One region of the Pectobacterium sp. PL64 genome, then DNA from elsewhere that is predicted to be linked to it. Evidence: predicted binding sites of a transcription regulator. Region 1 holds the regulator's gene; the other holds the start of a gene.
The links. The regulator CRP, encoded in region 1, controls carbon source genes, mostly activating them, when cyclic AMP is high. The targets are predictions, from matches to a motif close to ATGTGANNNNNNTCACAT.
Positions count from the first base shown of each region.

Region 2: the regulator CRP is predicted to act here: its motif matches at 1,306-1,323, upstream of HP572_RS18410 (GntP family permease).

Region 1 is NZ_CP092070.1:3,945,915-3,949,086, forward strand. It holds gene HP572_RS17730 (phosphoribulokinase) at 1-797, shown strand, start outside; gene HP572_RS17735 (OsmC family protein) at 911-1,318, opposite strand; gene crp (cAMP-activated global transcriptional regulator CRP) at 1,694-2,326, shown strand; gene HP572_RS17745 (aspartate aminotransferase family protein) at 2,556-3,172, opposite strand, start outside.
Region 2 is NZ_CP092070.1:4,092,732-4,095,903, reverse strand. It holds gene gntR (gluconate operon transcriptional repressor GntR) at 1-688, shown strand, start outside; gene HP572_RS18415 (gluconokinase) at 698-1,210, opposite strand; gene HP572_RS18410 (GntP family permease) at 1,369-2,745, shown strand; gene HP572_RS18405 (YhgN family NAAT transporter) at 3,121-3,172, opposite strand, start outside.

The DNA.
Region 1 (3,172 bases):
TCCGTAAGATTTTCCAGCAGTTTGATCTGCGTGCCGCCCAGTTAGAAGGCGATAGCTTTCACCGCTATACCCGTCCGGAAATGGATATGGCGATTCGTAAAGCGCGTGATTTAGGACGCCACATCAGTTATTTCGGCCCGGAAGCGAATGATTTCAGCCTGCTGGAACAGTCGTTTATTGAATATGGCCTGCACGGGCGCGGCCAGACGCGTAAATACCTTCACACCTACGATGAAGCGATTCCCTATAATCAGGTTCCCGGAACGTTCACGCCGTGGGAACCAATGCCGGAACCCACCGATATCCTGTTCTATGAAGGACTGCACGGCGGCGTGGTCACCGAGCAAAACGACGTGGCACAGCATGTGGATTTACTCGTCGGCGTGGTACCGATCGTCAACCTGGAATGGATTCAAAAGCTGATTCGTGACGTCAATGAGCGCGGCCACTCGCGTGAAGCAGTGATGGATTCCGTCGTCCGCTCAATGGAAGACTACATCACCTATATCACGCCACAGTTCTCTCGCACCCACATCAACTTCCAGCGCGTGCCTACCGTGGACACCTCCAACCCGTTCGCCGCCAAGTCGATTCCTTCACTGGACGAAAGCTTCGTCGTGATTCACTTTCAGGGATTGGATAATATTGATTATCCCTATCTGCTCGCCATGTTGCAGGGTTCCTTTATCTCCCACATCAACACGCTGGTCGTTCCCGGCGGGAAAATGGGGTTGGCGATGGAATTAATCATGGCGCCGCTGGTACAGCGGTTAATTGAAGGGAAAACCATCGAATAAGCATCGAGATACACGGGGCGACCACAGGGGTGAGGCCTCCCTACGGGAACCTCCCCCTGTGTTTCCCCTAATAACAGGCTTAAGTGACCAGAATTAGTGCCCAGAGACAGGGGTTATGCCAGCACCCTAATTTCGTGGCTGTGCGTCACCTCAACGGCTTTGCCCAGCATCAGTGCGACAGAGCAGTATTTTTCCGCCGACAGTGCAACGGCTCGCTCGACAACTTTGTCGGTCAATCCTTTTCCCGTCACGATAAAATGCAGATTGATGTGGGTAAATAAACGCGGCGCGTCAGACCGACGCTCTGACGTTAATTTCACTTCGCAATCCGCGACATCGTTGCGGCCTTTTTGCAGAATCGATACCACATCAATCGCGCTGCATCCGCCTACAGACATCAACACCATTTCCATCGGACTCGGCGCTTTATCACCGGAATTGCCGTCCATCAATATCTGATGCCCTGATGCGGATTCGCCCAAAAACGTTAAGCATTCAACCCATTTTACCCGTGCCTGCATGATGCCTCTCCACTAAAAATTTTTTGAAAATTTATACCGTTACTGTACAAAAACCAGCGTTAATCAGCGCTTTGTCATGCTGAAGCGAGACAACACAAGACACGTCCTTAAAGCTGTGTTAAAACGAAAATAGAATAGACCTTTTCTGGACAAACCCAGAAACGAAGAAGATGATGACCTGGCCAGACATACCCCAGCCATGTTTACGGTGCGGCAAGGCAGCAACCGGAAAATAAAGGGTACAGAGGTTTCAGTATATTCCCTGACGTCATTCTGCCTAGACTGAATTTTATTTTTTTAGCAGTTAAACACGCCGTACAGGGAACTCTGACCCCTGTAATTTGCGCAGTGAATTACAACAGAGGATGATAGCGAATGGTTCTCGGCAAACCGCAAACAGACCCAACTCTCGAATGGTTCCTTTCCCATTGTCATATTCACAAGTATCCATCGAAGAGCACGCTGATTCACCAAGGTGAAAAAGCAGAAACGCTTTACTACATCGTGAAAGGCTCTGTCGCAGTGCTAATCAAAGATGAAGAAGGCAAGGAAATGATTCTCTCCTACCTCAATCAGGGCGATTTTATCGGCGAGCTCGGCCTGTTTGAAGAAGGTCAGGAACGCAGCGCCTGGGTTCGGGCAAAAACTGCCTGTGAAGTGGCTGAAATTTCCTATAAAAAATTCCGCCAGCTCATCCAGGTTAACCCGGATATCCTCATGCGTCTGTCTGCGCAAATGGCAAGCAGACTTCAGGTTACCTCTGAGAAAGTCGGCAACCTCGCCTTCCTTGATGTGACCGGCCGTATTGCCCAAACCCTACTCAACCTGGCCAAACAACCTGATGCCATGACGCATCCAGATGGCATGCAAATAAAAATTACTCGTCAGGAAATTGGGCAAATCGTTGGCTGCTCGCGTGAAACCGTGGGCCGCATTCTGAAAATGTTAGAAGACCAGAACCTGATCTCTGCACACGGTAAAACGATTGTCGTTTACGGCACTCGCTAAGCCCCTGTCGCGGTACCCTACCAATAAAAAAGCGTGAAGCCTCGGCCTCACGCTTTTTTTATGGCGAACATCCTGCTCGCCACCCTGCGGGCCGTCGCAAGCGACGTTGAAAAACGTTCCCTACGTTTTTTTATGGCGAGCGTCCTGCTCACCACCCTACGGGCCGTCGCAAAACGACGTTGAAAAACGTTCCCTACGTTTTTTTATAGCTGATCTTTTAAGAACAGAGTCAGTTTGCTGCGTTAACGACCTGCGCGACGGCTTTGGCGAATTTGGCCATCCCTTGCACAATATCGTCTTCATTAATGATCAAAGACGGTACAAAGCGGATCACATTCGGCCCAGCCATCAGTACCATAAGCCCCTGAGCCGTTGCCGCCGCCAGAAACTCGCCTGCACGACCGTGCCATTGCGGTTTCAGTTCCGCGCCCAACAGCAACCCCATACCGCGAACCTGTTCGAATACACCGTACTGCTGATTGATTTTCTCAAGCTCACTGACAAAGCGATCGTGGCGATCCGCCACGCCTGACAGCACTTCCGGCGTGTTGATAATATCCAGCGCGGCTTCCGCCACCGCACAGGCCAGCGGATTGCCGCCATAGGTGGTGCCGTGTACACCAACCGTCATGGCCGATGCGATCTCTTCCGTCGTCAGCATCGCGCTAATTGGGAAACCACCGCCCAAGGCTTTAGCCGTTGTGAGAATATCCGGCGTAATGCCGTAGTGCATGTAGCTGAATAGTTTGCCAGTACGCCCCATTCCGCTCTGCACTTCATCAAACACCAGTAGCGCCTTGTGCTGATCGCACAGATCGCGAACGCCTTGTAAAAACTCAGGCGTAG
Region 2 (3,172 bases), 150 kb from region 1:
TCATCCTGACAGAGAAGAACAGCGTCTGACCTCACTGCTGTCGTATCACATTGATGGGCTTATTCTGGCTGAACGTACCCACACGCCGCGAACGCGCCAGATGCTGGACGTTGCTGGTATTCCGGTCGTCGAGCTGATGGATTCCGTCTCTCCCTGTCTGGATATGGCCGTCGGCTTTGATAACGTTGAAGCTGCCCGGCAGATGACGTTGCGTATGGTCGCGCTGGGGCATCGTCATATCGTCTATCTCGGCGCGCGTCAGGATGAGCGTACGATTATGCGCAGCCAGGGCTACGAGCAAGCGATGTGGGAAAGTGGGCTCAAGAGCTATTGCGTGATGAGCGAGCGGGCGTCTTCCTATTCGCTCGGTGGCGAACTGCTGCGGCAGACGCAGGCGGAGTACCCACAGGTCGATAGCGTATTTTGTACCAATGACGACTTAGCCGTCGGTGCGATGTTCGAATGTCAGCGGCAGGGGCTGCGCGTGCCGGATGACATTGGCGTAGCCGGTTTCCACGGGCACGACATTGGTCAGGCGATGGTGCCGAAGCTGGCTAGCGTACTGACACCGCGTGAACACATGGGACGCGTCGGCACCGAACAACTGCTGGCTCGTCTGCGTGGCGAGCCAGTTACGCAGGATAGAGTCGATGTCGGCTTTACCGTGCTGGACGGCGAAAGCCTCTAAGCCGCTGTGTTAGCCTACCGCGCGTAGTGCGTCAACGCAGCGCTGCACGACCTCTTCCCGGGTGCCGTCAATATCGACTTTCAGGACATCCGGCTCATCGCTACCTGGTTCTTCCAGCGCATCGAACTGGCTTTTCAGTAGGTCTGTCGGCATGAAGTGGCCTGCTCTGGCTTTATGACGCTCCAGAACCAGCTCAAAGCTGCCTTTCAAATAGATAAACACCATCTTTTCGTTGCCTTCGCGCAGGCGGTCGCGATAACGCTTTTTCAGCGCGGAACAGACGATGATGCCGGTCTCGTTTTTGTGCGCCAGGCTGTAGGCAACATCGCTGAGTCGCTCCAGCCACGGTGCGCGATCGTCGTCATTCAACGGCGTACCGCTGGCCATTTTCTGGATATTCGCGCGCGGATGCAGATCGTCGCCGTCAATAAATTTTGCCTGAATGGCGCGGCCAAGTTCAGCGCCAACTGAGGATTTTCCACTGCCTGATACGCCCATCAGAATAATGCTTCGACCTGACATAATTTGATCTCTATCTCAAAATGTAAATTAAATGGTGTTTGATAGTTCCTGATTTTAACATGTTACCCGTATCATGTTACCGGTATCAAATGATGATGTGATGCATCTCACAAACAATTAGCCAACCCAGACCGAGTGCCCTAAAGAGATTATTAACGATGACAGAAATCACCTCCGCCTATAGCGCCAGTGTGTTGTTGACCATTGCCGCTGGTGCAGTCGCACTGTTACTGGTGCTGATTATGCGCTTCCGCGTCCACGCGTTTTTGGCGTTGACGTTGGTGAGCCTGATCACGGCGCTAGCGACGAAAACCCCTTTTGAGAAACTCGTTCCTACGCTGCTCAGCGGTTTCGGCAGTACGTTGGCATCTGTTGCCTTGCTGGTTGGTCTGGGGGCAATGATTGGTCGCCTGCTGGAAGTGACTGGTGGCGCAAATGTGCTGGCGGATACGCTAATCAATAAATTTGGTGAGAAACGTGCTCCTTTCGCGCTGGGTCTTGCCTCTCTGCTGTTCGGCTTCCCGATCTTTTTCGATGCTGGGCTGATCGTGATGCTGCCAATTATTTTCAGCGTGGCGAAACGTTTTGGCGGCTCAACGCTGACCTATGCATTCCCTGCTGCGGGCGCGTTTGCTGTTATGCACGCCTTGCTGCCGCCGCATCCCGGTCCGGTTGCGGCCAGTGAACTGCTGGGTGCCAACATTGGCCTGCTGGTACTGGTTGGTGCCGTGATTGCTTACCCTACCTGGTATCTGGGCGGTTATCTGTTCGGCCTGTGGGCAGGTAAGAAATTCCATTTGCCGTTGCCGTCTACCTTCCTGACCGAAGTCAAAGCGGATGAGAAGCATACGCCGCCGGCGTTTGGCGTGGTGATGTGGGTGCTGTTGCTGCCTCTGATCCTGATTTTCCTCGATACCGGGTTGAATACCCTGACAGTAATGGGCGTTATCAGCGGTGATAGCGGTCTGGTGCAGTTCCTGCGTATGTTAGGGAAAACGCCGATTGCGCTGCTGATTACGGTCTTGTTCGCCATGATTATGTTCAGCGGCCAGCATAGCCGTCGACACCTTGAGAAGATCTGTGAAGGCGCGCTGGGGCCGGTTTGTTCGATTATTCTGGTCACCGGTGCGGGCGGGATGTTCGGTGGCGTTCTGCGTTCCAGCGGCATCGGCGATGCGCTGTCTGGCGCGCTGGCGGATACCGGTATGCCGGTGATTGTGGCGGCGTTTGTGGTGTCTGCTGCACTGCGTGTGGCGCAGGGTTCTGCAACCGTAGCACTGACGACCACGGCGGCGCTGATGGCGCCGGCGGTAGCGGCGACCCCTGGCCTCAGCCAGTTCGATCTCTGCTTTATCGTGGTAGCGATTGCGGGCGGGGCGACCGTGCTGTCGCATGTGAACGACTCAGGCTTCTGGCTGGTTGGCCGTTTCCTCGAAATGGATGAGAAAACGACCCTGAAAACCTGGACGGTGATGGAAACGCTGCTCGGCAGTATCGCGTTCCTGATTGCGTTAGTGGGGAGTATTTTCCTCTGATGTGTTTAATCCCCCTCCTTATGGAAGGGGCTTTTAGTCACATTTTTTATGCCGATTAAGAGACAGTTTCGTGCGCGATAATGTCGTTATTTTCATGCTACTTCGTAGCACGCGCCCGACATGGGGCGGCTCAAACGCCGCTCGCCCCATGACCCCCTGGCTTTTGGCTAAATTATGCCGCTAGCGGTGCCATCGGCGTTCATGACCACTTTTCGAGCCGACTGTGACGCGCTCCCGGCGCGGCACAGTCTTTCGCGGCGTCCCTGCCGCTCACTCGGTGGTCATGCCCACCGCTGCATAATTTTCACGCCAGATAACGTCAACCCCATAATAATTTGCGCATTTATGTATAAGATACAAGGGGCACCGGAGCGGCTATAACTTCATGTAAGCACGCACGCCGTCGAGGAACATCTGCGTCGATAGC